DNA from 3 places in the Bacillus kalamii genome. Region 3 is predicted to be linked to each of the others. Evidence: riboswitches for the same ligand, from Rfam matches in the RefSeq annotation. Region 3 holds a riboswitch; each other region holds the start of a gene.
What was found. Region 3 has a riboswitch for S-adenosylmethionine ahead of ABC357_RS20145 (methionine ABC transporter ATP-binding protein). Riboswitches for the same ligand answer to the same signal wherever they lie in the genome.
Positions count from the first base shown of each region.

Region 1: another riboswitch for S-adenosylmethionine. It lies ahead of ABC357_RS07570 (trans-sulfuration enzyme family protein); the one in region 3 lies ahead of ABC357_RS20145 (methionine ABC transporter ATP-binding protein).
Region 2: another riboswitch for S-adenosylmethionine. It lies ahead of ABC357_RS01010 (O-acetylhomoserine aminocarboxypropyltransferase/cysteine synthase family protein); the one in region 3 lies ahead of ABC357_RS20145 (methionine ABC transporter ATP-binding protein).

Region 1 is NZ_JBDFMI010000001.1:1,487,313-1,498,317, forward strand. It holds gene ABC357_RS07520 (hypothetical protein) at 57-872, shown strand; gene ABC357_RS07525 (beta-class carbonic anhydrase) at 973-1,515, shown strand; gene ABC357_RS07530 (NUDIX domain-containing protein) at 1,679-2,125, opposite strand; gene ABC357_RS07535 (hypothetical protein) at 2,256-2,423, shown strand; gene ABC357_RS07540 (diaminopimelate epimerase) at 2,485-2,775, opposite strand; gene dapF (diaminopimelate epimerase) at 2,868-3,824, shown strand; gene ABC357_RS07550 (ATP-binding protein) at 4,014-4,889, shown strand; gene ABC357_RS07555 (vWA domain-containing protein) at 4,908-6,839, shown strand; gene ABC357_RS07560 (phosphatase PAP2 family protein) at 6,939-7,634, shown strand; gene mscL (large-conductance mechanosensitive channel protein MscL) at 7,712-8,179, opposite strand; SAM riboswitch class I at 8,343-8,448, shown strand; gene ABC357_RS07570 (trans-sulfuration enzyme family protein) at 8,537-9,691, shown strand; gene ABC357_RS07575 (bifunctional homocysteine S-methyltransferase/methylenetetrahydrofolate reductase) at 9,739-11,005, shown strand, end outside.
Region 2 is NZ_JBDFMI010000001.1:187,047-198,051, forward strand. It holds gene ABC357_RS00970 (3-hydroxyacyl-CoA dehydrogenase/enoyl-CoA hydratase family protein) at 1-196, shown strand, start outside; gene ABC357_RS00975 (acetyl-CoA C-acetyltransferase) at 223-1,401, shown strand; gene ABC357_RS00980 (acyl-CoA dehydrogenase family protein) at 1,470-3,254, shown strand; gene ABC357_RS00985 (arsenate reductase family protein) at 3,425-3,781, shown strand; gene gcvH (glycine cleavage system protein GcvH) at 3,855-4,241, shown strand; gene ABC357_RS00995 (toprim domain-containing protein) at 4,397-4,762, shown strand; gene ABC357_RS01000 (thioredoxin family protein) at 4,875-5,195, shown strand; gene ABC357_RS01005 (SCP2 sterol-binding domain-containing protein) at 5,299-5,637, shown strand; SAM riboswitch class I at 5,724-5,830, shown strand; gene ABC357_RS01010 (O-acetylhomoserine aminocarboxypropyltransferase/cysteine synthase family protein) at 5,953-7,272, shown strand; SAM riboswitch class I at 7,377-7,491, shown strand; gene ABC357_RS01015 (methionine ABC transporter ATP-binding protein) at 7,609-8,637, shown strand; gene ABC357_RS01020 (methionine ABC transporter permease) at 8,630-9,298, shown strand; gene ABC357_RS01025 (MetQ/NlpA family ABC transporter substrate-binding protein) at 9,311-10,150, shown strand; gene ABC357_RS24370 (YuzK family famiily protein) at 10,623-10,763, shown strand.
Region 3 is NZ_JBDFMI010000006.1:482,969-493,973, forward strand. It holds gene pruA (L-glutamate gamma-semialdehyde dehydrogenase) at 1-815, opposite strand, end outside; gene ABC357_RS20130 (sigma-54 interaction domain-containing protein) at 1,037-2,449, shown strand; gene ABC357_RS20135 (heme oxygenase) at 2,557-2,892, shown strand; gene ABC357_RS20140 (YbaK/EbsC family protein) at 3,110-3,571, opposite strand; SAM riboswitch class I at 3,886-3,991, shown strand; gene ABC357_RS20145 (methionine ABC transporter ATP-binding protein) at 4,095-5,108, shown strand; gene ABC357_RS20150 (methionine ABC transporter permease) at 5,098-5,769, shown strand; gene ABC357_RS20155 (MetQ/NlpA family ABC transporter substrate-binding protein) at 5,797-6,624, shown strand; gene ABC357_RS20160 (iron-containing alcohol dehydrogenase family protein) at 6,653-7,741, shown strand; gene gpmA (2,3-diphosphoglycerate-dependent phosphoglycerate mutase) at 7,800-8,555, opposite strand; gene ABC357_RS20170 (DUF817 domain-containing protein) at 8,818-9,594, shown strand; gene ABC357_RS20175 (PaaI family thioesterase) at 9,639-10,127, opposite strand; gene ABC357_RS20180 (hypothetical protein) at 10,325-10,465, opposite strand; gene ABC357_RS20185 (NCS1 family nucleobase:cation symporter-1) at 10,599-11,005, opposite strand, start outside.

The sequences.
Region 1 (11,005 bases), on a different contig from region 3:
TCCAAACCATCCAAAGAACTTCCTTCATTTGCCGCATAAGGGATACGTGAAACTAGGTGATTTCCATTCATATTAAACAGTATTATCGGCAAACAGCCCAACAGTGCTTGAATATGGCCTTTTTTTCTTTATTGGTCAGCAGCATTGTATTCGTCATCAATCATTTCTTTTTTCCTAAACAAGCCATATGGGTTGCTGTTATCCCTTTTATTGCCTTTTCCATTCTTTTCTTTATCCAATTCCGCATCAATTATAAACGCTATAAGGATATCCCAGGAATCGGGCCTGAAAGTGGGGCCGATCTTTTACGTGAGAAGCATATATTAATGGCATACATGCCTGCCCCGACATTAAGAGTCCTTCTTTATAGTAAGGAAGGATTATTCCAGGGAGAAATAGCCGATCAAAACACTTCGTGGTATAAATGGTTCATACCGGATTCAATTGCGGAAATTTTGCCAACCGTTTATGTATTGCTAGATGCGAATGGTGAAAGAATAGCAACTTTTAGCCATACCCGCTTTTTTTCTGGTACATGGTCCATTAAAGGGAGGGATGGTAGACCTCTATATACATATAAGGAAAATTGGAAAAAATCGCTTTTTCGTTATAGCGGAGTTGTGGAAGATGAAACAGGAAAGCCCATACTGGATATAGATGCAGGCGGTTTTCTTCAGCAGTTCACGATCCCATTTAGCGGAAGCTCCAAAGAGGCTGCCACTTTTCAGAAAGGGTGGATGCCGCTTGAATGGGCAGAAAGATTCAAAGAATTGAACACGCCTATCCTTACCTTTTCATCCGAGGCATCTGAAAATGAAAGAGTTGCTATTTTCGGTGTTTGTGCAAGACTGCTTAAAAACCGCAATAATTGAGATCGCAGAGCATATTATGAGGCCTCTTCATCTTTCTTTGATATAATATACGTTAAAAAAAGAAAAGTGGGGATTTATTGTGAGAACATTGGATGAAATCATGTCATTTAATGAAGGGTTTGTACATAATAAAGAATATGAAACATTCCAAACGGATAAGTTTCCAGATAAGAGAATGGTTATTTTAAGCTGTATGGATACCAGACTTGTAGAGTTGCTTCCAAAAGCGATGAATATTAGAAATGGCGATGTGAAAATTATTAAAACGGCTGGTGCCATTGTATCCCATCCTTTCGGCAGCGTGATGCGAAGCATCCTTGTGGCAATCTATGAATTGAATGCGGATGAAGTGTTTGTCATTGGTCACCATGACTGCGGCATGTCTTCAGTTGATGTAGATAAGGTCGTCGAGAAGATGAGGGACCGCCATATCGAACCCGGCACCATTTCAATCATTGAACGGTCAGGCATCCATATCAAGGAATGGTTACGAGGCTTTACGGATGTCCGCGAAAGTGTGAGCAACAGTGTCGATGTCATCCGGAACCATCCACTGATTCCAGCGGATGTGGCTATCCATGGATTGGTCATCGCACCGGATACTGGCAAGCTGGATATTATTACAAATGGATACGAACAATAATCAGTGAAGCCAGACCCTTCTGCGAAAGCAGCAGGGTCTTTTTTTATAAGCCCTTGTATCAGCTTATTGATTGCATCATTCGTTCTTCACCAGGCTATGGAGCCGGTTTAAGCAAAGAGCTTTAACACCTCCCAAGGCTTCATTGCGTTCTTTAACAAGAGTTTTATTTGATGATCGGGAATGGTTTTTCTGCTTTCCAATCACTAATAAACGACTTGTGCTGAGGGTTCAGGTTTTTTGGTAGGTTATTTCGTTTGAAGAAGCGGTGTTCACGGCAGCTATGGTCTAGTATTTTCACTTTCCCGCTGAATTTGGTTGTGAAAAACATAACTTGAAGAATGACTGCTTTGTCTCCGAATTTATTTGTGACAAGGCAATCCCTTCCGGACAGCATACCGTAGAACTGCATCTTTTCAATGGTTAAATTGGTTTCTTCCATTACTCCGCGAATCGCCGCTTCCTCGTATTTTTCATCGTGCTGCATCATCCCTCCAGGGATCTGCCAATGGGTTTCTCCTGGGTTTCTTTGCAATAAAATCTTATCGTCTTTTTCAATAATGACTCCACAGTTCAATAACATAGGGTCTTTCGTGAAAGATGGATGGAACAATATATAATCCTCCCTGTGTGTAAAGTTTTCCTGACTGCCATCCTTTTTACTATACAAGAATGAGACTTCAATAGCGGAAAAGGATTTGAAGATTGTCCGAATATTATGGTTGACTCTAGCTATATGGAGTATGAAAAATGTATATGCCTTCTTAAAGCCATTAGGTGGATCTATTAAAATACAATTGCCTAAGAGGGGAGGCCAGCGCGCTGTTAAGGTCATTCAATTGCCAATGGCCAACAATTTTACAGGAATAAAGCAGCAGTTAGGATACAATAATTGGAGACCGGTTGGTTGATATAATCGGTTTCCCGTTCAGGGTAATTGACTTGGCTTGAGGGAAAACATCAATCTCTATATCATATGAAATGCCTGTTAGGTTTCACATAACGGCGCAATTCGATGAGAAGCATACGTTTACCCGACATAGGGAGATTGACGTCTGCCATGTCCTTCGGATCCGGATAGATGCCTATATGGTTCCATTTTACTGAAATGGGGCCTTCCCAAAGCAGTTCTTTATCGCCAGTAAATACTTTTGTCTGCACGACTGCTTCCTTTGACCCGAGTTCATCCTCCAAGGGAACAGCATCTTCGACAAAAAAATCAAAAATATATGTAAAGCCTTTCCATTCTCTTTTTATTCTCAAAATGATCTCACCCTGTAGTATTATTTGCTAGAATTATATAAAGTAATACATATAATATCAATATGTTTAATTGACGAAGCGGGGGAAAAGCGATGAATATTAAAGCAATTAAATGCCATGGGTCAGGGAATGATTTCCTGTTGATAGATGAATTCAATAAGGCTTTGAATATGGCAGATTCAGAAAGAGCTTCTATGGCAAAGAAGCTGTGCGATCGAAGCAGGGGATTGGGAGCTGATGGCATACTGTATTTCCAAAACAGTGAAGTAGCGGATGGACGGATGCGCGTGTTTAATTCTGACGGATCAGAAGCATCCATGTGCGGAAACGGATTGCGGTGTGTTGCTAGATATGCATGTGAATTGCTTGGCAAACAGAAGCTGGCGATTGAAACGATGAAGGCTGTCCTTGAGGTGGAAGAAATGGAGCCGATTGCTGATCAGGTGAAAACGTATAAGGTTGAAATCTCACCAGTTTCATTTAATACTGGCGATCTTCCGATGCTAATTGATGGTGAAACATTCATTAATCAATCATTGAAAAACTGCGGAGAACTTTTATGGACGGCTGTTGCTGTTCCGAATCCACACCTTATATCCATTGTGGGGCAGTCTGTCATGGAGAGTGATCTCCAAAAAGAAATTGCGGTCTACTTGAATGGAGATAATCCATACTTCCCGGATGGGGTGAATGTCAGTTTCGTGGAAATAAAAGATGAACAGGCCATTTTTGTCCGTACATTCGAACGAGGAGTGGGCTTCACGAATGCTTGCGGAACGGCAATGAGTGCTTCTAGCCTGGTGACATGCATGCAGGGATTGAATGAGTATGAGAAGGATATCACGGTCTATAATCCAGGCGGCAAGGTCAAATGCAATGTCCATAACATGGATGGCCTTTTTACAATTGACCTGATAGGCAATGCCACATATGAATATACAGTAGACATTGATTATACATCTGCTGATTTCAGTGAAATAGGGCGAAAAGAGTACCCGGAGGAAAAGCGTGCTTACGATGCCATGGTTTCAAGCATTTCAAAGAAATAGAACGCAAAGCGGGCGGATGGGGAATCCGCTCTTTTTTATGGGGTTCATGCGTAAATGTATGAAAAGTGAAGCAATTTTTACTTTTCTTGTTGCAGTGCCTTTAAATCCACATTTCGGACAAATTGTTATATGATATGGGTTATATTGCTTTGTTTTTATCGGGGATGACTTAATAAAGGAGAATAGTACATGAATATATATGAAACACTGCCGAACGGCGTCCAAAAGCTGATAGACCAAACGAGAAAAGCTGATACTGTACATACTGAATTAATCGGGCGCAAGGAATTCATTGCTCCCGACCAAGAAATGATGATAGATGCCGCTGCTGCTTTGGCCCAAAGAAAGAATATCCTCCTAAAAGGGCCGACAGGGAGCGGAAAAACGACTTTTGCTGAAACTCTGTCTAAACTATTCAATAATCCGATGCATATGGTGAATTGCTCAGTAGACTTAGATGCGGAAAGTCTGTTGGGCTTTAAAACGCTTGAATATAAGGATGGGAAGCAAGAGATAGTATTCGTTCCTGGACCTGTAATGAAGGCTATGCAAAATGGCGAATTCCTTTATATTGATGAAATCAATATGGCAAAGCCTGAAACGTTGCCGATTTTAAACAGTGTACTTGATTACAGGAAGACCATCACGAACCCTTTTACTCAGGAAGTCATTGTTGCCAAAGACGGATTCGGAGTGATTGCTGCAGTCAATGAAGGCTATATTGGTACAACGCCTTTGAATGAGGCGCTGAAAAACCGGTTTATTGTAATAGACGTACCGTATATTGAAGGTGAAGCTTTACGGAATGTCCTCCTTCATCAAAGCTTGCTTACAGATGAGAAGGAGATTGAATTCTTCCTTGCGCTTTCGTGTGATTTGATCCAGGCAACCAAGCAGGGCACTTTGTCGGAAGAAGCCGCTTCTGTCAGAGCATTGCTTGATGCGGCTGATCTTTCATCCGCCATTCCGCTGGAGAGGGCAGTCAAAAGGGCAATCATCGATAAATTGGATGAAGACCGCGAGAAGGAATTTGTCGGCAATATTGTTGATATGCTATTGCCATAAAAATGGGGAGATGATGCAGTGAAATATATCAAATTCAATGATTCTGTCGTCGATGCGTCAATGGCGATCAGCTTAAGGAACATGGCAAGGCTTCTTTCGAAGAATGAAGAGCTGCAATTTGAGTTTGGATTCGGCCATCAGGTCATTCCTGCAGACCATCGCATAACTGCGAGCCATTTTTGGGACCATTACAATGACATGGAGCGATCAGCCGGATATAAAAGTGATATCGTCCTGCGGGCGTTGGGAACCTATCATCATACAGATGTAAATGCTTTGCGGTCATTCGGCAGGGTTTCTAAAAAGATCAAGGCGAAGCATTTTTCCATTTCACTTTTCACCTTATTGGAAGATTTACGCCTGGAGGAAATATGCAAGGAACTGAAGCCAGGCACAAGGAAATGGTTCAATACCCGCAGAAGACTTTTGCTCGCTTATTATCAATCTCAAAGTGATGGAAATGCCACAAGAGGCTTTCCTTTTGATCTGTTCTTCTGTATGATTGCCATTTCCCTTTTGACGGAGGAAGGGAACGCGTCCTATCGGGCGGAAGTGCCATCTGAGCTGCAGGATTTAGTCGATCAGATTAAACCGGAACTGTTTAAGGTTTATGAAGCTGCAGGCACTGCTGACATAATAGCGATTGTTGAAACGGTCCTAATCCGCTCAACTGCCTTCTTTAATGAAGATATGCTGAATACATACCTTGTGATGCCTATTGAGGAACTTTCCGGAAAGCTTGACGAACTGGACCATACATTTTCCAATCTGAAAAGAAAAGATTCTCTTCGCAATGATGATCGAGATGATGAAAGCAGCGATGAAAACGAAGTGCTTGATGAAGCCTTTTCCACATGGCACCGCGAGCAGAAGAACGAACAATCTAAGCAAACCTTTCTCCGTTTTGAGTTGGAAAAAGGAGTGAATACAGCGATTCTAGGCCAAGGAGCCCGTGAAGGAAGCGATGCGGACCAGGCGATGGCCTCCGTCCATGGTTCTTCCCACCAATCCAAAAAGAAAGAATATGAAGACTTAGAGGCGTTGGAAGAGCAAAAAACAGCTAGCGAAAAAGAGAGTAAAGTCTATCCTTACGGAGAAAGAAATCAATTTGCAGTCCATATTTTGAAGAAACCGGAACAACCGACTGCTGATGATATCGAGCAATATACAGAAACAAAGAAAGCCATCCAGCAAGAAATGAGGACTTTGCAAAGGACTATCCAAAAGAGCATTGAGCAAAAAAGAAACAATAGGCGTTCGGATTTATTATATGGCAGATTATCTCATAAACTAATTCCGTTACTTACAGATCCGCTGCCCCGTGTCTTCCATAAGAAAACCGCTTTGGCAAAAGAACAGGATGTTACATTTACTTTGCTGGTCGATTGCTCTGCATCCATGTTCGATAAAATGGACGAAACAAAAAAAGCAGTCACCTTATTCCATGAAGTGCTGAAAGATTTGAGGATTCGCCATAGCATAGCAGGTTTTTGGGAAGATGCGAACGAGGTGAAAAAAGAGTATTATCCGAATGTGTACCATGAAGTCGCTTCATTTGCCGATTGCCTGAATCCCTCAACCGGCCCTGCCATCATGCAATTGGAGCATCAAGAGGATAACCGCGATGGCTTTTCTATCCGCAAAGCAGCCGAGCAGCTAAGAATGCGAAATGAAAAGCATAAATTCCTGCTTGTCTTTTCCGACGGAGAGCCTTCAGCGGAAGATTATGAACAAAATGGAATTGTGGATACGTATACAGCCGTTAAGGAAGCGCGTAAAATGGGCATTAATGTAATGGGAATGTTTCTGGCTGATGGGGCCTTGCAAAACGGGGAAGAAACGATGATGAAAAATATTTATGAAAAAGAGTATATGATCATCCCACAAATGGAGGATTTGCCTTATTTGTTTTCGCAGCTGTTAAAAAAATTGCTGGTCAAGAATATGTAAGCGGCTTTTATGTGTTTGTCTTTCTGGAGTTATGGGAACCTATGAATAGTAAATGGCTTTTACCTAACCCATTCATGACAACTAAGGAGTTTTGTTCAATTGAAACAGACATACCATTTCTTTAAAACATATAAGAATCAGCTTTTCGTAGGGCTATTGCTGATTCTGATTATTGCCTTCATGGCTATTTTCATTGATGTACTGACCGATTTGCAAGAAGATGAGCTTAGGCAATTCGACCACCGTGCCATTGCATACATGCAGGGGCATGTTACGGATAATCTGACAGGCATTATGAAAGCCATCACATTCTTTGGAGGAAAGGTTTGGATTATATCGGCAGTTCTGATTGCCTCGCTTTTGGTAGGATTTAAAAAGAAAAGATATGCTCTTTTCCTGCTATTTGCATCCGGATTGGGCAGCCTCTTCAACATAGCTCTAAAGGAATTCATTCAACGGCAGCGCCCGGATATATATCCGATTATCCAAGAAAGCGGCTATAGTTTCCCAAGTGGGCACAGTATGGGTTCTATCATTTTTTATGGATCTTTAGTCATCATTCTGGCGAAAATTTCCCGCCGGAAATGGTTGGATGCCGTGTTTATACTTTTCTTCATCGTACTTGTTCCGGCAATCGGCATCAGCAGAATCTATCTTGGGGTCCATTATCCGAGTGATATTATCGGAGGCTTCAGTGCAGGAGCTTTCTGGCTGCTTATTTGCTGGCTGATTTTTCACTTTTATGAGAGCTGGTTCGATAAAAGGGCGGACAAACAGAACATCCATAAATCCTGATGCATAGTATGGAGAAAGGCTCTTTTGAACATGTATACAACAAAAAATGCCTGTTAAACAGGCGTTTTTTGTTTCAACTATGATTCGTTTACAGGCGAACCTTCTGCCTCATCCTCCTTTAGGAATGACGTACAATTCGGGCATCTTGTTGCATGCAAAGGGATTTCCGATAAGCATTCCGGGCATTCTTTCGTTGTTACCGGCTTTTCCGGCTCCGGCTTTCTGAACTTATTCACCTGCCGGACCACTATGAAAATGGCAAATGAAATGATTAGGAAGTTAATGAGTATATTAATAAAGGATCCATAATTGATTGTGACATCCCCTGCTTCCTTTGCTGCAGCTAGTGATTTATCTTGATCGCCTGTCAGATTGATATACAGGTTTGAAAAATCGACTTTCCCGATGATCAGGCCAATCGGGGGCATAAGTATATCGTCCACAAAAGAGGTAACGATTTTCCCGAATGCTCCGCCAACAACAATCCCGACAGCAAGGTCGATCACGTTGCCTCTGTCTATGAACTTTTTGAATTCTTCCCACATAGCTTCTTCCTCCTGCAACTTAACAAAATAGATAGTCTCTCTTTTTCTCTCTACTTTACCTTAATGTGATTTTAAAAAGATAGTCAAGCGAAGAGTATTGACAAATGCACAGGAAGTCTTTATGATTATAAAAATACAATATTTTGAATTAATTGAATAATTACTCTTATCTAGAGGAGTCGAGGGATATGGCCCTAAGACACTCCGGCAACCATCATATTCTTGAACGGTGCCAATGCCATAAGAAATTCATTTCTAGTCGATGAGAGAGAAGCCGAATAGCTTTTTTAAAGGCGCTCTTTCTCTGAAAGGGTGCCTTTTTACCGTTCAATTGAAAACCTGTTTGGAGGAGAAAAAATGAGAATTGAAACTAAATTGGTGCAATCGGGAGTCAAAAAAGATTCAGCTACAGGGGCAATCAGTATGCCAATCTATCAATGCGCAACATTTGAACATCCGGAACTGGGCAAGAGTACTGGATTTGATTATTCAAGAACATGCAATCCAACGAGAAAAGCGCTTGAAGAAGCGATTGCCTCACTTGAGGGAGGAGACCGAGGGTTTGCCTTTTCCTCTGGCATGGCTGCTATTACAACTATTTTGTTTTTATTGAAACCCGGCAGCCATATCGTTATTTCTGATGACTTATATGGAGGAACGTACCGTTTGCTTGAAGAAACATTCAGCCTATATGGGATTAAGGCTTCTTACGTGGACACCTCCGATCTTGAAGAAATTAAGAATGCCATTAAAGCCGATACGGCTGCCCTATTTATTGAAACACCTTCCAATCCGTTGATGAAGGTAACAGATCTGGGAGCTGCCTGTTCCCTTGCGAAAGAGCATGGCTTATTGACAATAGTGGACAATACATTCCTGACGCCTTATTTACAGCAGCCAATCGTATTCGGGGCAGATATCGTAGTCCATAGTGCTTCAAAGTACATTAGCGGGCATAACGATGTGATAGCAGGATTAGTGGTAACCGCGTCACCTGAATATAGCGACCAAATTGGCAAACTCCAAAATGGGACAGGGGCCATTTTAGGGCCACAGGATGCATGGCTATGTTTGCGGGGAATCAAGACCTTGGCCATCCGAATGGAGCAGCAGCAAAAAAATGCTGCATCCATCGCTTCGTGGCTTAGCTCTCATGATCTGGTCCGCAAAGTTTATTATCCTGGAACTGAAGATCATGAACAGCGAAAAATCAGTTTGAAGCAAAGCAGTGGTTTTGGAGCGATGCTTTCATTTGAAGTAACAGAAACCGTGTTAGTGGAAAAGGTGTTGAAGCAAGTCGGCTTAATCTCCTTTGCAGAAAGCCTAGGGGGTGTGGAGTCATTACTAACATACCCTGCCACACAAACACATGCGGATATACCTGAAGAAGTAAGAAGAGCTAAGGGAATAAGTGATTGTTTACTCCGCCTGTCGGTCGGTATTGAACATATTGATGATTTGATTGCCGACCTTACCCAGGCGTTGAGCCCGGTGAAAGAGGCTGCATACTAATAAAGGAAAAATAGGTATGAATTCAATGCAATAAAGGGGAATGCAAGATGGAGTTTAGAAAAGAGATGGAAAAAAGGATATTGATCGGGGAAGGGGCAATGGGGACACTTCTGTATGCTACTGGATCAGACCAATGCTATGAGGAATTGAACCTGACCCATTCCGATCTGGTTAAAAATATCCACCTTGCCTACGTAAAGGCCGGTGCAGATATCATTCAGTCGAACACATACGGAGCCAATCATTATAAATTAAAAAGGTATGGACTTGAAGAATACGTCTCATCCATTAACAGGGAAGGAATGAAAATCGCTAAAAGTGCGGCAGGGCCAAACTCATTTGTATTCGGCACGATCGGAGCTTCACGAGGGCTAAGGAAATCAGATCTTACACTAGATGAAATCAAAAGGAATTTCAGGGAACAGTTATTTAGCCTTCTGTTGGAACAGCCAGACGGTTTGCTATTGGAGACATATTATGATTTTGAAGAAATGGAAACCGTTTTGCATATTGCGAAGCAGGAGACGGATTTACCGATCATCGCCAACGTCTCTATGCACGAGGTAGGCTATTTACAAAACGGCATGACTTTAAGTGAAGCATTGCTTCGGTTAGAGGATCTGGGTGCGGATGCTATAGGAGTAAATTGCCGCCTCGGCCCTTACCATATGATCAAGGCGCTTCAATCTGTGCCCATTCCTCAGCGTGCTGTACTCTCTGCTTACCCGAATGCCAGTTTGCCTGAATACAGTGATGGCATATTGACCTATGAAGAGAATCCGGATTATTTCGGGAAGAGCGCTCTGGAACTAAGGGAACAGGGGGCAAGAATAATCGGAGGCTGCTGTGGTACAACACCGAACCACATCAAAGCAGTGAAAAAAGCGCTTGATGGTTTGCCGCCGATCACAGAAAAGAAAATTATCCAGCCAAAAATTCAAGTCAGCGATCAACATGCCGGGATCGTGGCGGAAGCCTTTTATGAAAAAGCCAAAACGGAGCGGACTATTTTAGTGGAGCTTGATCCACCAAAAACGTTAGATACTTCCCTTTATTTTGAAGGGGCAAAGGCATTGATGGAGGCAGGGGCGGATACAGTTACGTTGGCCGACAATTCGCTTGCTACACCGAGGATCAGCAATATGGCAGTCGGCATGAAACTTCAGAATATGGGGATTAACCCGCTCATCCATCTGACTTGCCGTGACCATAACTTGATCGGCCTGCAATCCCATTTGATGGGATTGCATACCTTAGGCATGGAGGAATTGCTTGTCATTACTGGAGATCCATCAAAAGTAGGGGATTTTCCGG
Region 2 (11,005 bases), on a different contig from region 3:
ATCTGAATATGATATGAACATTGCCGAAAAATTAGCGTACGTAATTGCAGGTGGGAATGTTCCTTACGGTACGGTAGTCGATGAACAATATCTATTGAATCTTGAGCTGGAAGCGTTTGTGAGCTTAATCCAACAGCCGAAGACACAAGCAAGAATGCAAAATATGCTTGTAAAAGGAAAACCATTGCGTAACTAATTTAGGCGGAAATGAGGAGGTTCGACATGAGAGAAGCGGTAATTGTAGCCGGTGCAAGAACACCGATCGGAAAAGCAAAGAAAGGAACGCTTGCACATGTACGCCCGGATGATCTGGGTGCATTAGTTGTAAAAGAAACAATGAAGCGAGCAGGCAATTATGAAGGGAATATCGATGATTTAATTATTGGCTGTGCTATGCCTGAGGCTGAACAAGGCTTGAATATGGCAAGAAACATCGGGGCGTTGGCAGGCCTTCCCGATACAGTTCCTGCCATTACGATTAATCGTTACTGTTCAAGCGGGCTTCAATCCATCGCATATGGAGCAGAAAGAATCATGCTGGGACAAAGCGATACAATCATTGCAGGCGGAGCGGAATCCATGAGCCTTGTTCCAATGATGGGGCATGTGACACGTCCTAATTTGACGCTTGCCCAAACAGCACCGGAATATTATATGGGAATGGGCCATACAGCCGAAGAAGTCGCCAAGAAATTCGGGATCTCCCGTGAAGACCAAGACGCATTTGCGGTAAGAAGCCATCAAAAGGCTGCAGCAGCCATTCAGTCCGGAAAATTCGAAGATGAAATTGTACCGGTAGATGTGGCATTGAAAACAGTTGGTAGCGACCATAAATTAAAAGAGAAGCATGTTATGTTTTCAGTAGATGAGGGTGTGCGTCCGGATACAAGCGTTGCCGGCCTTTCCAGATTGCGCCCGGCCTTTTCGTTGACTGGAAGCGTAACAGCAGGAAATGCCTCACAAACAAGTGATGGGGCTGCAGCTGTTATGGTGATGGATGCAGAGAAAGCAAATTCTTTGGGGATGAAACCGATGGGTAAATTCCGTTCGTTTGCTGTGGCAGGCGTACCGCCTGAAATCATGGGGATCGGGCCTGTTGCTGCCATTCCTAAAGCATTGAAATTGGCAGGGCTTGAACTGTCAGATATCGGATTATTTGAATTGAACGAAGCATTTGCATCGCAATCCATTCAAGTTATCAGACAGCTTGGTATCGATGAAGAAAAGGTAAATGTCAATGGAGGGGCAATCGCACTCGGACACCCACTGGGCTGTACAGGTGCAAAGCTGACACTGACATTGCTTCACGAAATGAAACGAAGAAACCAGCAGTTCGGTATTGTGACGATGTGTATCGGCGGAGGAATGGGAGCAGCCGGAGTATTCGAATTAATGGCATAAACAACAAAAGGGATGGGGAGGAAAAACTCCCCCTTAAAATAGAAAAGAAAAACAGGGAGGCTTTTTAAATGTCAAACACAACTACAAATATCATTAAGGGTGGAAGCTTCATTATAGAAGATGTAGCATTGGACCGCGTTTTCACACCGGAGGATTTTACTGAAGAACAAAAAATGATCGCAAAAACGACTGAAGATTACGTTAATAAAAGTGTTGTTCCTATGATCGATAAATTGGAAAATCATGAGTTCGAAAATTCCGTTCGCTTGTTGAAAGAAGCGGGAGATTTAGGATTGCTGGGAGCGGATGTTCCGGAAGAATATGGCGGATTGGGACTTGATAAGATCAGCTCTGCATTGATTGCCGAAAAAATGGCGCGTGCAGGCGGTTTTTCTATCACACATGGCGCGCATGTTGGAATCGGTTCATTGCCGATTGTCCTTTTCGGAAATGAAGAGCAAAAGCAAAAATATTTGCCTGTCTTGGCTACTGGCGAAAAAATTGCTGCATATGCTTTGACTGAGCCCAGCTCCGGTTCTGATGCGCTAGGTGCAAAAACGACTGCTAAATTAAATAGCGAAGGCACTCATTACGTATTGAATGGCGAAAAACAGTGGATTACAAATGCCGGTTTTGCCGACCTGTTTGTTGTATATGCAAAAATAGATGGCGATAAGTTCTCGGCCTTTATCGTTGAGAGAGAATTCCCTGGTGTATCCACTGGCGCAGAGGAAAAGAAAATGGGGATTAAGAGCTCATCTACACGTACATTGATTCTTGAAGATGCGCAAGTGCCTGTTGAGAATCTATTAGGCGAAGTGGGGCGCGGCCATATCATTGCCTTTAATATCCTGAACATTGGGCGTTACAAATTAGGTGTAGGAGCAGTGGGAGCTTCCAAGCGTGCGTTCGAAGTGGCAGCATCATATACAAACCAGCGCCAGCAATTCAAAACGCCGATTTCTTCATTTAACTTAACGAAAGAAAAATTAGCTACTATGGCATCTAAAATTTATGCAGCTGAAAGCTCAGTATACCGAACTGTCGGCTTGTTTGATGATCGGATGGGCATGCTTTCTGAGGAAGAAGCCAAGAATGGGAAAGAAGTGGCTAAATCAATCGCGGAATATGCGATTGAGTGCTCAATGAATAAATTCTTCGCTACAGAGGTATTGGATTATGTGGCGGATGAAGGCGTTCAATTACACGGCGGATACGGCTTTATGGCAGAGTATGAAATCGAAAGAATCTATCGCGACTCACGCATTAACCGTATTTTTGAAGGAACAAATGAAATTAACCGTTTCTTGGTTCCGGGAACACTTCTCCGCAAAGCGATGAAAGGTGAGCTGCCATTATTGCAAAAAGCGATGGCACTTCAGGAAGAGTTGATGATGCTTATGCCTGAAGAACCGGGCGAAGAAGCATTGGCACAGGAAAAAATGCTTGTTAAGAACGCTAAGAAGATCGGATTGCTAGTTGCCGGCCTAGCTGCGCAAAAATATGGCACTCAATTAAACGATGAGCAAGAAATCCTTGTGAATATTGCCGATATCGCTTCATTGACGTATGCTATGGAATCCGCTGTCCTGCGTACAGAAAAAGCAATCGGAAAAGTTGGGGAAGAGAAGAGCCAACAGAAATTATTGTACACAGAAATCTTTTGCCAGGAAGCGTTCAATTTGATTGAACAGCATGCGAAAGAAACACTGATTGCCACTGAACAAGGCGATACATTGCGCGTCATGATTTCTGCATTGCGTAAATTGACACGCCATACGCCAATTAACGTAATCAGTAAAAAACGCGAAGCATCCAAAGCTCTAATCGAAGCAGAAAAGTATACTGTTTGATTTCAGTATGAACTTGTTAGATAACAGAAAGCCGCCCGTAATGGCGGCTTCTTTCACGTTTGTCGTTGATTAAGCGGTTTGTGTTGTATACTAGTGGTTTCAGGCTTCGATTTAAACAAAACCTTTGTACTTTTTTTCAGTTTTAGGTATCCTAAAGGAAGGTGATGAATATGCAATTGACAATGTATTGGTATCCAAAATGCGGTACATGCCGAAATGCAAAAAAGTGGCTGGAAAGCAATGGCCTTTCCTTCCAAGAGGTACATATAGTGGAGCATCCCCCGTCCAAGCAAGCTTTGAGGGATCTGTATCAAAAAAGCGGGCTTGAGCTGAAGAAATTCTTTAATACAAGCGGACAGAAATACCGCGAGTTAGGTTTGAAGGATGTCCTGAAGGATGCTACGGAGGATGAGATGCTAGAATTGCTTGCTTCTGACGGTATGCTCATAAAACGCCCAATCGTTACGGATGGAAAGAAAGTGACGGTCGGTTTTAAGGACGAGCAGTTCCAGGAGACATGGCTTTAAGATGCTTACACTTTTTTCGTAAGCATGATTCATAAATAGAACAAATACCATAAGTAAAGTGGAGGGATTTTTAATGGCAAACACACCAAAGGAATTACGTTATTCAGAAGAACATGAATGGGTAAAAACAGAAGGAGATAAACTGCGAATCGGTATTACAGACTTTGCTCAATCGGAGCTTGGGGATATCGTTTTTGTTGAACTTCCTGAAGTTGGCGACAGCATTTCAGCTGATGAGCCATTTGGAAGTGTTGAATCTGTTAAAACTGTTTCGGAACTATACGCTCCTGTATCCGGAAAAATTGTTGAAGTGAATGAAGAGTTGAACGACAATCCTGAATTCGTAAATGAATCTTCATACGATAAAGCATGGATGGTTGTTATTGAACCTACCGATGCTTCTGAGATCGAAAACTTGATGACAGCTGAACAATATGAAGAAATGATCAACGAAGACTGACTATAGTGCAAAAGGACTGCGTGGCAGTCCTTTTTTTTATAGGCAAACCAGCAATGCTCTTACCCATTTGAATCAATACTTTTCGATAGATAATTATGTTCTTTTCGGTTATGTTATGTGTAAAGGGAAACCAAAAGAAATAGACTGAAAAGGTGATGGCATTGGAAAATGTACATGCTGATAAAGTATTGATTGTGGAAGGCTCTTCAGATCGGAAAAAAGTCAAAGAGATATTGAATGAGGATATTGAAGTTCTTTGTACAAATGGCACCATTTCTTATCAGAAAATGGATGCTTTTGTCGAGGAGCTATATGATAAGGATGTCTATATTCTGACGGATAGCGACGAATCCGGCGAAAAACTGCGCAAGCAATTTAAACGGGAATTTCCCTGTGCCCAGCATCTATATATTGACAGGGCTTATAGGGAAGTGGCTGCTGCACCATACCACCACATTGCGACCGTATTGCTCAGTGCCAACTTTCTTATTCATGCAGAATATTTATCACGTCCCAACTGACTTTACACAAATGGAATTAAGCATCTCTTGGCCTATTGTATGGGAGAAGCTAGGATATAGAAGGAGAGTTCACTCTGCCGTATTATTTTCAATAAAGGATGAATCATCAATCATGAAAGAATGGAATGGGGAAAATATTAAACAATACATTCTCGAAAAAGGCGATTTATGCCTCTATCTCTACACACCACTATGCGGCACGTGCCAAGTGGCGTCCAGAATGCTGATGGTAGTGGAAGAAATGCTGCCTGATGTGCAGATGGCTAAAAGCAACGCCAATTACATTGAGGGAATCGCAGTGGATTACAAAGTAGAAAGCGTTCCTTGTTTGCTGCTGTTCAAGCGGGGGGCACTTATGGAAAAAATATATGCCTTTCAATCTGTCCCGTACTTGCTAGGGACTATCAGAGATAGCATAAATAAAGCAGACTGATGGTTCGACAAGCCCGAAATACTTGTCGAGCAATTAATAGAGGTGTTTATAGGTCCGGCGTTGTATTACTTTCTATAAGAGATTGGGAAAGGAAGTGGCGACGTTGGATCAACTATTGCAAACGATGCTTAGTACACTGGAAGATCGCCGGCAATTGCATGTCTTATTGAAAAAAGCGAATACCATGGTCGTGTTTTCTTCGGAGCATAAGAAATGGCATTTATTCTTATCTAATAACGAAGTCCATACGCATTATACGGATAAAGGGACATACCGTGTTTCCATCATTGGCGAGGAAGACCAGTTATACGAAGTGATAAAGGGAAATGTCTCGCTACGCCAGCTTCAACAGATGAATAAAGTTCATCTTCAGGGAAACTATCGGCAGATTCTGTTGCTTGAAGCCCTTTTATTGCTCAGCAATAGAAAAGAAGCAGTTTAAATTATTTAAATTTTTTAAAAATTCATTGACTTCCTTGTTGTAAAAATGGTATATTTCCAATTAAGTTAATAAGTTTAATATGAATTATCTTATCAAGAGAGGCAGAGGGAAATGGCCCTATGAAGCCCGGCAACCAGTACAAATCGTACATGGTGCTAATTCCAGCGGAAAGTTATTTCCGTAAAGATGAGAAGAACCGGCTATCAAGCTTCTTCTTTTCGAAGAAGCTTTTTTTAATGAGGAAATCCATTGCCAAGTGCGATGATTATCGATGGGTCTTCAAAGGTTGAATCATATAACAAGGAGGAATGCGTGATGAGTGGCAAAGAGAAGCAATACCGTTTTGAAACAGTCAGCATACATGGAGGTTTGCAGGTGGACCCTGTGACAGGAGCACGTTCAGCTCCTATTTACCAAAGCAATGCCTATTTGTTTAAAGACAGTGAGCATGCTGCAAATCTTTTTGGATTAAAAGAACCGGGTTACATTTATACACGGATCCATAACCCTACTGTGACTGTTTTCGAGGAAAGAGTGGCACAGCTTGAAGGGGGGATAGGCGCACTGGCTGTATCTAGCGGAATGGCAGCGATCACACTTGCTATCCTGAATATTGCAGGAGCAGGCGATGAAATTGTGGCAGCATCCAATTTATATGGGGGCACATTTAATTTGTTCGCCAATACATTGCCTAAGTATGGCATCAAGACTACGTTGGTCGAGCCTGATAATCCAGAAAACTTCCGGGCAGCTATTACTCCCCATACTAAAGCCATTTTTGCAGAAACGATCGGCAACCCAAGCCTGCATGTGCTCGATATAGAAAAGGTGGCTGAAATTGCCCATGAGAGCGGAATACCGTTGATTGTTGATAATACATTTGCAACCCCCTATTTATGCCGGCCGATTGAATTTGGGGCTGATATCGTCATCCACTCGGCAACTAAATGGTTGTTGGGCAATGGAACAACACTTGGCGGCATTATCGTGGATGGCGGCAAGTTCGATTGGAATTCAAGCAAATTCCCTAGCTTTACAACTCCTGATCCGAGCTATCATGATCTTGTGTTTAGCGAAGCGGTGGGAGAAGCGGCGTTTATCGTGAAAGCGCGTGTTCAGTTGCTCCGTGATTTAGGGCCTGCACTTTCCCCATATAATGCGTTCCAATTCACATTAGGCCTTGAAACCTTGCATGTCCGTATGAAGGAGCATATCGCCAATACAAAGCGGATTGTAGAATACTTGAAAGCACATCCTGCTGTTGATTGGGTGTTATATCCTGGAGATGCTGATAATCAAAACTATGCATTGGCAAGCAAGTATTTGCCTAAAGGTGCCGGAGCAGTTGTTGTGTTCGGCATAGAAGGAGGAAGAGAATCTGGTGCTGCATTGATCGATTCCATTGAGCTTTGGAGCCATGTGGCAAATGTCGGGGATGCCAAAAGTTTGATTATTCACCCTGCGTCCACAACCCACCAGCAGCTTAGCGCAGACGAATTAAAATTATCCGGCGTAAGCGAAGACCTAGTCCGATTATCGATTGGAATCGAAAATGTAGATGATTTAATTGAAGAATTGGAGAAGGCGATAGAAGTGGCAACAGGAAAAACTTCCTTGTCTTCAAAGACCAAGTAAAATGCCTTTTCCGCGGAAATTAGTCTTTTATGTTATTGACAGTATTTTTATATAATGATAGAATCACTTTAACTTATAGTATGACAATTGAATAAGTTGCGAAGCTCTTATCAAGAGAGGTGGAGGGAATGTGCCCGATGAAACCCGGCAACCGTCAAAGATTTTATTTTGAAATGGTGCCAATTCACACAAAGCAAATGATGCTTTGATAGATGAGAGAAAGGTCCCTATTGTTATTCATGCCTTTCTGCTCATTACGCAGAAAGGCTTTTGTTATTTTAGAAAAGCGAAACAATGGGCATCTTTAAAAAAGCAGTATTAAAGAGGTGAGTAATCATGATAAAAATCGATAATGTAACAAAGATATTTCCGGGAAAATCCGGTTCATCATTAAAAGCTGTCGACTCGGTATCAATAGATATTGATGCCGGTGAAATATTTGGAGTCATTGGTTACAGTGGAGCTGGAAAAAGTACATTGATCCGCATGCTGAACGGATTGGAAGTACCGACTGAAGGAAGCATTACAGTAGGCAAACATGAAATTTCATCCGCTAAGGGAGCCAATTTACGCAAGGCTAGACATGAAATCGGGATGATCTTCCAGCACTTTAACTTGCTGTGGTCAAGAACGGTCCGCGATAATATCGCTTTTCCGTTAGAAATAGCAGGCGTACCTAAAAAAGAAAGAATAGCCAGGGTGAACGAGCTGATCAATCTGGTTGGATTAGAAGGGCGTGGAGATGCCTATCCATCCCAATTAAGCGGGGGGCAAAAGCAACGTGTAGGGATAGCCCGTGCGTTGGCAAACAATCCGCGTGTCCTGTTGTGCGATGAGGCAACATCAGCGCTTGATCCGCAAACGACAGACAGCATCCTTGATTTGTTGGTGGACATAAATCGTAAATTGAAATTAACCATTGTTTTAATTACGCATGAAATGCATGTTATCCAGAAGATATGCCACAGAGTAGCAGTGATGGAATCAGGCAAAGTAGTGGAAATAGGGGATGTCCTTGATGTTTTCAAAAACCCTCAACAAGCTATTACGAAAAGATTCGTCGAACAATTGACGGATCCAGAAGACACACATGAAGCCATCGAAAACTTACTGCAAAAATATCCATCCGGCCATGTCGTCAAGCTGACATTTGTCGGAGATGATACGGATCAGCCGGTAGTCAATCAATTGATCCGGGAATTTACTTTCGATATTAATATTATTCAAGGGAAGATTGCACAAACACAAAAAGGGTCGTACGGAACATTGTTTCTTCATATAGATGGAAGTGCTCCCGAACTGCAGCAAGCCATAGAATTTCTGAAAGACCGCAGAGTGGGAGTGGAGGTGATTACACATGAATGATTCGTTTTTCCAAAATATAGATTGGAATGTTATGTGGGTAGCTACTTATGAAACACTGTTCATGACAGTTATCTCATTATTATTTGTCTTTATTCTCGGAGTCGCTTTAGGATTAATATTATTTTTGACATCTAAGGGCAATCTATGGGAAAACAAGCTGGTGTACGGTGTTGTCGGGGCCTATGTGAATATTTTTCGAAGCATACCGTTCATTATTCTAATTGTTCTGTTGATCCCTCTGACGAAGATGCTGGTGGGGACCATGATAGGAGCAGAGGCGGCTTTGCCTGCTTTGATTATCGGAACAGCCCCATTCTATGCGCGTATGGTTGAAATCGCACTACGGGAAATCGATAAAGGTGTTATCGAGGCAGCGAAATCAATGGGTGCAAAAACAAGTACGATCATTTGGAAGGTATTATTGCCTGAATCCAAACCGGCTATTATATCAGGTATAACCGTAACTGCCATTGCTTTAATCGGGTCCACTGCCATGGCGGGTGTAGTGGGTGCCGGCGGATTGGGGAATGTTGCCTATCTTGACGGATTCCAGCGCAATCAGTCAGATGTAACATTAGTGGCTACAATCATTATTCTAGTGGTTGTTTTCATAGTCCAATTTATTGGTGATTATTTTACTCGCAAAACAGACAAAAGATAAGGGGAGACTAAAATGAAAAAGCGTATTAGTTTATTATTTGTTCTGGCGTTAACATTATTGCTTGCTGCATGCGGCACAGGCGATAAAGATGAAAAATCAACGGGAGATTCAAAAGAAAACGATAAGTTAGTGGTCGGTGCATCGAATGTACCGCATGCAGAAATCTTGGAAGAAGCCAAACCTTTGTTGAAGGATAAAGGGATTGACCTTAAAATCGTGAAATACAATGATTATGTAATGCCGAATAAAACATTGGCAGAGGGTGGATTGGACGCTAATTACTTCCAGCATATCCCTTATTTGGAACTTCAAAACAAAGAAAATAACTACGGTTTTGTCAATGCCGGCGGAATCCATATCGAACCTATTGCTGTTTATTCCAAAAAGTACAAAAAGCTGAACGACCTGCCTAAAGGCGCTGAAATCATTATGAGCTCCTCTGTTGCCGATCATGGCCGTGTACTATCATTATTGGAGGCTAAAGGGCTAATTAAGCTTAAAGAGGGCATCGATAAAACAGCAGCTACAGTCAAAGACATTACGGATAATCCAAAAAAATTGAAATTTAAAACAGATATCGATCCTGCTCTGTTAACTCAGGTTTATAATAACGATGAAGGCGATGCTGTCGTAATCAACAGTAACTTTGCCATTGATGGAGGATTGAATCCATTGAAAGATTCAATTGCAATCGAAGGTTCGGAATCCCCATATGTAAATGTTATTGCTGTACGCAAAGAAGATAAAGACAATAAAGATATCAAAACATTAGTGGAAGTCCTTCATTCCAAAAAGATTCAGGACTTTATCAAAGATAAATATAAAGGGGCAGTTGTTCCTGTTTCAGAATAAAATAGTGTGCTGTTTTCGAAACTTTGTGCTTATTAATGGGAGATGGCTGCTCAAGGCTTTCCGCTATTCGTGCATACTGGATCATTATCATGCGAAAACAACTAATAGGAAAAAGATCCTGGCAGGCAATGCCCGGATCTTTTTCCGTATGTCCGTACTTATCAATTCTCAGTTAATTGACAACCATTCTCAATAAGTTGATTTTTACCCTAAATAGGCGCTGATCTTGGTCCGGTGTTATATGGAAGAATATTCGAGTAATTGTAAGGCTCAGTATATATTGTTTTCCTTATTCCTCCTTATGGTGATTAATATCCGAATATGAGGGTAAATACGATTTGAGGGAAATGCACAAGAAGTGTTAACCTATTAATTGACAAAGCGCCAGAACTTGGCGCATTAAAGAAAGGATTGGTTCATTATTAACTCCCATGAGTTGGATTTGAATGTGACAGGTGAAATGGAAAAGGCTATGCAAAATTCTCACGGAGTAGGCTATGACGTATACAGCAGAGACTTGGATGTAAGAATGCGAGTAGAGAAAAAAAGAGAAAGAAGCTACGCTAAAAGTCATCAAATCTTGAATGAATACAGTCGACGGGTATTTAAATAAGTTGGAGAGAAAAACCAGTGATTAATATCCACTGGTTTTTTTACTTCTTTGCCGGAATGGAGTAGTATACTAATAGAAGATTGATGGCCAAATCGAAATGGCAATTACTGAATCGCACTCTATTCGATAAACACTACGAGTATAGTGTCAAATGAGGCATAATTTGTTGATTCTACTTTTAATCTGTTATAATATTGTAATGAGAATAAAGTGAGAATCAGTTTCTAAAATATAGTAACTAT
Region 3 (11,005 bases):
TTAGCTGCTCTTTCATTGATTCGGACCCCAACGTCGCGTGAACCGGTGAAGGATACAAAACGAGTACGCGGATGATCGACAAGATAATCGCCAATTTCAGAACCGCTGCCGGGCACATAGTTCACTACTCCTGCCGGAAGACCTGCTTCCTCAAGAACTTCCATGAACTTAGCCGCAATAACAGCCGTAGTGCTTGCCGGTTTCAACAATACTGTATTGCCCGATACAACTGCTGCCACAGTCATTCCTGACATGATGGCAAACGGGAAGTTCCAAGGAGAAATGATCACTCCCACACCCAACGGAATATATCCAAATTGGTTATGCTCAATGGCACGGCTTTCAACAGGCATTCCGTCCTTCAGCTTCAGCATTTGGCGGGCGTAGTATTCCATGAAGTCGATTCCTTCTGCCACATCCCCATCTGCTTGGCTCCAAGGTTTACCGGCTTCCTTCACAAGTATGGCAGAGAAATAATGCTTCTTCTTGCGAACAATTGCTGCCGCTTTGAAAAGAATATCGGCTCTCATTTCCGGACTTGTTTTTTTCCAAGTCTTGAACGTTTCATCGGCACTTTTCATTGCTTGCTCTGCATGTGCTTGGGTTGCCTTGGAAACGTATCCGATCACTTCATCTTTTTTAGCGGGATTATAAGAAACAATCTTATCATCTGTCATTATTTTTTCGCCGTTAATAATCAGCGGGTAAGACTGTCCAAGTTCGTTTTCGACCTGCTGGATTGCTTCTTTGAATGATTGTTTCTCTGCTTCCAGGGAAAAATCAGTAAATGGTTCATGTTTATACGACTGTACCATCTTCACATCTCCTTTTTAAGTGCATTTGTTTTGTCGCTTTATTTAATTGCAAGTATCGTGCCAATAGTGAAAACCTTACTTTCCAACACTTTCTATTAGGAGCATGCAAAATTTATCGGCATATATATATGATAAATAATTTTTCATGCAACCAAAATTTGCACCTCTGCCATATAACCCTTACACTTATGGTATATTCTTTCAAAAGGGGATGATTATGGGTGGACTTATATCAAATATTGAAAATCAATGGCTTTCAGCCTATATTGCGGACAATCGTCGATGTCATCGATATGGGCATTCATATCATTAACAAAGAAGGATTAACGATTATATACAATAAAAAAATGGCGGAAATAGAAGGAATGGCTTATGAAGATGTCATCGGAAAAGCCATTCCAGACATTTTCGACTTTCAGGAGGAATCGGTCAGCACCTTAATGGAGGCTCTTCAAACGGGCCATGAAACGAAAAATTCCAAGCAGACCTATTTTAATAATCTCGGGCAGGAAATCACGACCATCAATGATACCTACCCTCTTTATGACGAGGAGCAGCAAATCATCGGAGCTATAGAGATCGCCAAAGACATTACTAATCTGGAACGGCTGATTAAAAATAATATTTTGAACAAGGGAGGCACCCGCTATACGTTTGACAGCATCATCGGGGCAAGCGAAAATTTTGCAGAAGTGATCGAAGCAAGCAAGAGGGTTACGCGGACTTCTTCTTCCATCTTGATCGTCGGGGAAACCGGCACCGGCAAGGAATTGTTCGCCCAAAGCATCCACAATGGCAGCAATAGGTCCTCTCAGCCATTCATCAGCCAAAATTGCGCATCCCTTCCAGACAGTCTAATCGAAGGCATTTTATTCGGAACAAAAAAAGGCGCTTTTACTGGCTCCATAGAACGCCCTGGCTTATTTGAACAGGCTGAAGGAGGTACCTTGCTTCTCGATGAAATCAACTCACTGGCACCAGCATTGCAGGCCAAGCTTTTGCGGGCGCTCCAAGAAAAAACGATACGCCGTGTCGGCGATACAAAGGATAAAAAAATAGATGTACGGGTTATCGCAACCATCAATGAAGATCCGATTGAAGCAATCGCCAATGACCATTTGCGAAAAGACCTTTATTACCGGCTCAGTGTCGTCTCCCTCTTCATCCCTCCGCTGCGGGAGAGAAAACAGGACATCCTTTTACTGGCGCAATCATTCATAGAAAAATTCAATGCACTATTCGATATGACAGTCCAAGGCATTTCCGAAGAGGCTTTAACCTTGTTCCTCGAATATGATTGGCCAGGCAATGTACGCGAGCTCGAGCATATAATCGAAGGGACGATGAATCTTTTGGAGCCGCAAGATAAAGAAATCAAATCTATCCATCTGCCGATGCAATTCAAAAACAAAATGCGTATAAAGGATCCTGTTCTGGACACAACCATTCCGGTTAGTACACAGACGGAAGCAGTCACAGCTTTGCCTTTGGATGATTATATGGAGAAAACCGAAAAGAACTATCTGCTCAGCATTTTGAACAGCCACGGGCATAATATATCGCAGGCTGCCAAGGCACTCAACATAAGCCGGCAGAGCCTTCAATACCGCCTTCGGAAATTTAATATTAAATAATCAATGCTGATTATTTAAGTTTGGAGTATTCTGAGCGTATAATAGTTTAGTAGACTTTTGTTTCTCATGAATTGCATTGAAATAGGAGAAAAAGGAGCTGTTATGGAATGATCGTCGTGACAAACCGTATTAAAGTGAAACAAGGAATGGCTGAAAAAATGGCTGGGAGCTTCACTAAGCCAGGCGCATTGCAAAGTATGGACGGATTTGTGAAGGTTGAAGTTCTGATCACCAAGAATTTACCCGATTATGACGAGCTGAATGTGAATATGTATTGGGAGAACATGGAGGGCTTTACTGCCTGGAGACAAAGCGATTCTTTCAAAGAAGCCCACAAACGTCCGGATCCTCAATCGGATGAAGCAAAAAAAGAATCACCAATTCTCGGCAGCGAATTACTTATGTATGACGTAGCTTCCGTGCTCGAAGCAACTGCAAAATAAAATAGACATATGCACAGCCTTAATGGCTGTGCTATTTTTTTGAAGAAGCTATGCTTAAGGCGTGAAATCAATACCAAAAGGACCGGTGGCGGTTTTCTCATCCAGCTCCAAGCGCCACACCCCCTCGGTCTTAAGCCAAATCTTGTTCAAAGGCATAGACTAGCCTTTATCAGTGCTTCGTCTTAAGCTGGTCGTGGGGAAGCAGGCGCTTTTGCTATTATTTACATACATCCACCCAATCAGTCGCTTTCGAATAGGTTTGAAGCTCATCCAATGATAGTTCAATTGCCGAATGGCTGCTGCCGCATGCAGGGAAGACTGTTTCAAAACGCTTCAGCGATTCATCCAAATAGACGTCCAACTTATTTCGCAGTCCAAACGGGCATACTCCCCCTATCGCATGTCCCGTAAAATGGAGTACTTCATCTGGCGAAAGCATTTTAGCTTTATAGCCAAATCTCGTTTTAAATTTTTTATTATCGATTTTCATGTCCCCTGCAGTGACGACAAGGATGGCGGTGTCTTCTTCCTTGAAAGATAATGTTTTGGCGATACGGGCAGGAATAACCCCTACTGCCGCCGCTGCTTCATCAACTGTAGCGCTGGATTCAACAAATTCCTGTATGCGGCCATCTATCCGGAACTCCTGAAAATACTCTTTTACTTGTTCAATGGACATGTCATTCTCCTCCTGGCTTACTAATAATCAAATTATTCAGATATTTAATGACTATTATAGCACTCACTGTTACTTGATTGTTATGAAACTGTTCAAATCAGTTGACACGCGGATATTATTCATTTATTTACATTTATTCAATAAACATACATACACCATGACTATTAAGTCTCTATCCCTACATATATTTGAAAATTTTTTTACCTTGATACCAACATAATGGAACCGCTTTCTTCTAATAATTCTTTTAATTAGGCGATTGACAGATTCTCCATCTCTTAGTACTATTTTTTTAATATTAAAACTTCATACCATTCTTATCGAGAGTGACCGAGGGACAAGGCCCTATGACGTCCGGCAACCCCCTGTAAGGGAAGGTGCCAATTCCTGCAGAATGACTTTCATTCTGAAAGATAAGCCGATGCACATGTGCAAATCGATGCTTCTTTCAGTGGAAAGAAGCATTTTTTAATTCCAAAAACCATTCTTTAGCAACGGGAAATACATATAAGGAGGACACCATATGATTAATATTCAAAATGTTTCAAAAATTTATAAAACAAAGAGTGGCGAAGTGACAGGTGTGGATCAGGTTTCACTATCCATTCATGAAGGAGAAATATATGGGATTGTCGGCTATTCAGGAGCCGGAAAAAGTTCTTTGCTGCGCTGTATTAACCTGCTGGAGCGTCCTACATCAGGGAGCATTTATGTAGATGGCCAAGATTTAACAAAATTAAAAAGCGAAGAGTTAAGGCGGGCCCGCCTTAAAATCGGGATGATCTTTCAGCATTTCTACTTAATCAGCCAAAAAACAATCTATGAAAATATTGCTTTTTCCTTAAAGGCTGCCAAAACACCGGCCTCCGAAATCAAGGCGCGTGTCGAGGAATTACTCGATATAGTAGGCCTTCTCGATAAAAAAGATGTCTATCCATCCCAATTAAGCGGCGGGCAAAAGCAAAGGGTAGGCATCGCGCGCGCCCTGGCAAATAACCCGACTGTCCTGCTTTGCGATGAAGCGACATCGGCACTTGATCCTACCACAACCAAATCCATCCTTGCCTTGTTGAAAAAAATCAATGAGGAATTGAACATAACAATTGTACTGATTACACATGAAATGAATGTTGTAAAAGAAATTTGCCATCGAATGGCCATCATGGAACGGGGAAAGGTGATTGAAGAAGGCCAGGTATATGACCTTTTTGCCAACCCTTCCACTGGGCTGACAAAGGAATTCATCTCTAGTGTCCTATCGTACGAGATTCCATCTGCCATTCTGGACACGTGCAATGGAACCATCGTCAAAATTACATTTAGGGGATCGATCGCCGGCGAAGGCATCCTCTCTGATACACTGCAGACATTTGCTGTACAAGGCAATTTTCTGCATGGATCAATCGAATACATCCAAAAAAAACCTCTTGGCGTCTTCATTATGGAGATAGCAGGGAAAAAGGCGGAAGTGCAGGCAGCGCTGCAATTTATTGCAAATCGTTCGGCACAAGTGGAGGTGATACGCCATGGGCTTTGATTTTGCACATTTGGCCGAACTCATACCGGATATTAATCAAGCATTCTTACAGACACTCTATATGATTGCCATCTCTCTTGCCGTATCCACCATTATCGGATTGCCTACTGGCATTCTTTTATACATGTCAGATAAGGGCCTTTTCATTAACGGACGGTGGTTGAATGGCATCCTTGGCTTCATCGTCAATATGATCCGGTCCATTCCTTTTATTATATTGCTTGTTGCCCTAATTCCTTTGACCAATGCGCTTTTGGGCACTACTATCGGCCCTGCAGCGGCAAGTGTCTCTTTATCGGTAGCAGCGATACCTTTCTTTGCCCGCATTGTTGAAACAGCTTTGCGTGAAATCGATAAAGGGGTTATTGAAGCAGCTATCGCAGCCGGAGCAACTCCATGGATGATCATTAAAGACGTGCTTTTGCTTGAAGCCAAATCCGGCATTATATCAGGGATTACACTGACCCTTATTTCACTGATTGGTTTCTCGGCAATGGCAGGCGTTGTCGGCGGAGGCGGGATAGGCGATTTAGCCATCCGCTTCGGCTATTACCGTTATGACAATACGATCATGATAACAACCGTCATTATCCTGATCATCCTCGTCCAATTAATCCAGCTTCTTGGCGACTGGATCGCCAAAGCGGTTGATAAAAGATAAAACACATATAGAAAGTGGGAGAACTTCATGAAGAAATGGTTTTTGGCAATTATTCTAGTATTATCGGTTACTGCACTTGCAGCTTGTGGAGGAAAAGATTCAGGGAAAGCTGCAGACAAAGACACGAAAGAAATAAAAATAGGTGCAACAGCAGGCCCATACAGCGACATGGTGAAGAAAGCTATCCAACCTGGCTTAGAGAAGAAAGGATACAAGGTCAAAATCGTTGAATTCAGCGATTATATTCAACCCAACAAAGCATTAGCAAATGGGGATATCCAATTGAACTTATTCCAACATAGCATTTACCTAGAAAACTTTGCGAAGGAAAACCATTTGGATCTGACAGCTCTTATTTCTGTCCCTACTGCTCCAATGGGCATCTATTCAAAAAAATACAAATCGCTGGACGGCATAAAGGAAGGCTCGGCCATCACCATTCCAAATGACCCGACCAACGCAGCCCGGGCATTCCATACGCTGGAAGATGAAGGGCTCCTGAAATTGGATCCAAAAACGGACCCACTGACTGTATCCGAAAAAGATGTGAAAGAAAATAAAAAGCATTTAAAATTCCAGCCAATTGAAGCAGGACAGCTCCCACGCTCAGTTGATAGCGCAGATTTAGCAGCCATTCCAGGCAACTTTGCCTTGGCAGCCAAAATGGATTTATTAAGTGCGCTTACGCTTGAAAATATGCTCGACCCATACCGCAACATCATCGCCGTTCAAACAGATAAAAAAGATGCTGCATACGCTAAAGATGTGAAAGAAGTCGTGGAATCGCCTGAATTTGAAAAAGTAATTGATGCCGACTTCAAAGGCTTCGGAAAACCAGATTGGATGAAAAAATAAGTTTTTAAATGGGAAAGAGGGAATCAGAATGGAAACCATATCTGTACACGGGGCACCCAGCGAATATATCCTTCAGAAGGGAAGCCTTCAGTTACTGGAAGAGAAGCTCAAAGAGCGCGGATTTGAAAAAGTGATCATTGTCCACGGCCGCAAATCGTGGCATGCCGCACGGCCGTACTGGCCGGCACTGAGAGATACAAAAAGCATTGATTTTACGTATGGAGGCGAATGCTCTTTCTCCGAGATAGATGCCCTTTCCCAGCTGGCTGCCGAACATCATGTAGATGCCATTATCGGTGTCGGCGGCGGTAAGGTACTGGACTTAGTGAAGGCCGCAAGCCATGTGACACATACACCTTATATCCTGATACCGACGCTCGCTTCCAATTGTTCTCCATGGACGCCTGTAGCCGTTATCTATGACAATGCTGGCGTATTCAGCCGTTTTGATGTATATCCTGAGGCAGCTAGCCTCGTTTTGGTGGAGCCTTTGATCTTGCTGGCTGCACCCTTAGAGCTGTTAGTGGCCGGAATTGGGGATACATTGGCCAAATGGTACGAAGCGGATGTCCAAATGGCTTCGATTGCCGATAAATCCGTTCCCTTGCAAATTTCACACCACGTCGCCGCCTTATGCAAAGAGCAACTATTGACACACTCCGAGGCAGCAATAGAGGCAGTGCGCTCAGGGCAATTGAATGATTCTTTCATTCAAATTACCGAAACGGTCATTATGCTGGCCGGCATGGTTGGCGGATTCGGAGACCATTATGGACGAGTCGCCGCTGCCCACGCCATACATAATGGCTTAACAGCGCTCGATGAAACCCACGTTGCCCTCCATGGCGAAAAAGTGGCCTATGGCATTCTAGTCCAACTGGTCCTTGAAGATAAATGGGCTGAAGTGAAAACATTGCTCCCATTTTACCGCCGGCTTTCCCTGCCGGCTTCCTTAAAAGAAGTAGGAGTGACCGATCTAACCAGCGATAAAATAAATCAAACCGCCCAAAAAGCGACCATCCCTGGCGAATCGATTCATATTTTGCCTGGCGGACCGGTGGGAACAGAACGTGTTGCCCGAGCCATCATAGATTTAGAAGCCTTTATTGGCCGATAAACATGTTATCTTGAAATCTTCCTAGAAAAAAAAAGCAGGTGATCCCTGCTTTTTTTTTCTATTCTGTTTGTTTTCCTCGCTCTTTCAAATGCTTAGGAATTTCCTCTTTTGCTACTTTCCCTTCCATTCCTAGATAATAATGGCGGATAGGCTTTAAATCGTCATCTAACTCGTATACAAGCGGAGTCCCTGTCGGTATATTCAAGCTGGCAATCCCATCTCCCGGAATGTCATCCAAATAGCGCACCAGTGCTCTAAGGGTATTCCCGTGTGCGGATATAATGATTTTTTTATTTTCTTTCAGCTTAGGAGCTATATGGTCATTCCACTCTTCAAGAACCCTTTTCTCCGTGTCTTCCAAATTCTCGGACAGAGGAATTTGCTCTTCATTCAATTCATGGTATTTCTGCTCATGGCCGGCGTAGCGTTCATCGTCCTTTGACAATTCCGGCGGCCTTACATTCACATACCGTCTCCATTTATGTACTTGTTCTTCCCCATATTTATCGGCCGTTTCCTTTTTGTTCAACCCTTGCAGGGCACCATAATGCCGTTCATTCAATTTCCAAGATTTATAGACAGGAAGCCACATCAGGTCCATCTCATCAAGAATAATCCATAATGTCCGGATTGCGCGTTTTAAAACGGATGTATACGCCAAATCGAAAGTGAATCCATTTTCAGCTAATATTTTTGCCGCCCGCTTCGCTTCTTCAAGGCCATTTTCTGAAAGATCTACATCTGTCCAACCTGTAAACTTATTCTCCAGATTCCATACACTTTGCCCATGCCGGATAAGCACCAGTTTCTTCATTCATCAGTTCCTCCTTCTACGAACTTCATCTATATAGCATCTTCCCACATTCTACCTTTCCATAAACATTCGCATCTGCTTTATTATTATTAAAATATAATTATTTCACCTTTACGATGTAAGGATGGGATGTTCAACAAAGGCAAGAAACCGGCATATGTCTCTCATTTCTGGCACTTATCAACATGCTTATAGTAGAATAGAAAACGGAATATAGATTCATCAATTCTAAAAAAGGAGCCAGCTACACTTGAAATCACTCATGCACTTCGCTTATCTTCAGGCGATGTCCTGTATTTTCCCTGTCGTTATTTTCGTTGCCCTGGCCCTTTCAAAAGTGGTCGAAATCCCTTACCTTCATAGGTATGATTTCATCCTCATCATCTGTATTGCCGCTCAAGTTTTTATGGTCGTGGCAAAACTGGAGACGATCGATGAACTGAAAGTCATTTGCTTGTTTCATATTATCGGCCTGGCCCTTGAACTCTTTAAAGTACATATGGGCTCATGGGCGTATCCTGAAGAAGCATATAGCAAGTTTTTCGGAGTCCCCTTGTATAGTGGCTTCATGTATGCTAGTGTGGCAAGCTATATATGCCAAGCCTGGAGACGGTTGAATTTGAAAATTACCGGTTGGCCCAAGGCGTTCTGGACAATTCTTATTTCTGTCCTTATATACTTGAATTTCTTTACCCACCACTACCTTTTTGATGCCAGATGGTGGCTGACAGCTCTATTGTTCATTATCTTCTTCAAAACAGTTGTTTACTTTAAGTTGAACGGGCGTATGTATCGTATGCCGCTTTCCTTATCCTTTCTTTTGATTGGTTTCTTCATTTGGATTGCTGAAAACATAACAACTTTTTTAGGAGCCTGGCAATACCCGGACCAAAGGCAAGCATGGTCCCTTGTCCATATCGGCAAAATCAGCTCATGGTTCCTGCTTGTGGTCATTAGTATCATTATTGTTGCGCAATTAAAAAAAGTGAAAGATACTAGCGTGCAAACGTCACGTACACCCCCTTCATATGATGTATAAAAAAGCAATTGGGCCAATTAGCGCCCAATTGCTTCTTCTGTTATTCATTCACTTTTCACAAAAGTAGATGGCATCACAACAGCGATTACTTCACCTGCCGCACATAGCTCATCGCCTGCATAAACAACGGTTTCAACCTTCCATTTTTTCGGATGGATTTCAGACACCTTCCCTACCGCACGCAAAGCCACCCCTTGAGGAGTCGGCTTCATAAATTTCACCTGTAACGATCCAGTAACAAAGCGGGGCGGCTCAGCGCCATCCCCAGGTTCATGGCCATTTTTCCGATGCATCGCCAATGCTGCAGAACCTGTTCCATGGCAATCGATCAAAGAAGCAATCAATCCTCCATAAACAAATCCCGGCAGTGCTTTATGTTCCGGCAGCGGCTGATAAATCGTGATTGTTTCGTCTCCCACATTCCATCCTGTGCGGAAATGATGGCCATCTTCATTTAAACGGCCGCAGCCATAGCACCAAGCGAAGTCATCCGGATACTCATCCTGGATGGCAACTAACACTTTATCTTCCATCAGAAACCCTCCTTTTTAAGACCATTATAGCACGGACAAAAGGAAATGATTGGAACATCTAATGATGTAGCCTCTTTTCATAAATGAAAGCAATATATTAAAAAATCATTTCCTGCATTCATTCTTTATTTCGCTCTTTCAGTCATTCATTAAGAGAATATATAATTTTTCGCCTCATTGACTGCATTCGAGGCTTCCTACATATACTGGTGCCGGCCGATGCAATCGGAAGAAGCCTGGCCCCGCCGGACGGCATTGCTGCAGGGATTATGGTCGCACTCATTGGGTTCGCCATATTGTATGTTTCTTTTGTCGGAAAAATAATTCTGTTTTTCCACGTATGGAGAAGCCTCCTCACATTCCAGTGCGTTCAATGAAACACTGTAATCAGCCTGTTTAGAGAAAATAGCTAAAAGAAAGAAACACCTTCAGGGCGGTTCAGGCCCAGGGTGTTTCTCAATTTCTCCCGTATTATTTGGCTGCCGCTTTCAGATCTGCCGCTTCCGTATCATCTTTTCGAGTGGTGATCTCTTCATATTCCTTTGAGGTTAGTAGACTTCGGTCATTTCGCATTAAGTACGTATAGCATGCTCCGGCAATCACGAGCCCAAACATCAGGGCATTTTCCCAGAGAAACGAGAGAGAAGGGACAATAAGTCCGATAGCCGGTATTAGAATGCCTATCGCGAATGAAAGGATGCTAGCCATGTTAAAGCCTGATCGATAGCTGTATCTGCCATCCGGCCTGTATAATTCAGCCAAATGCAGCCTCCGTTTCCTTACAACCCAATAGTCGGCCATAGCGATCCCATCGATTGGCCCCAAAAAAGCGCCAAGCGTTCCGAGGAAACCGTATAGCAATGTGCTGAAGTTGGACA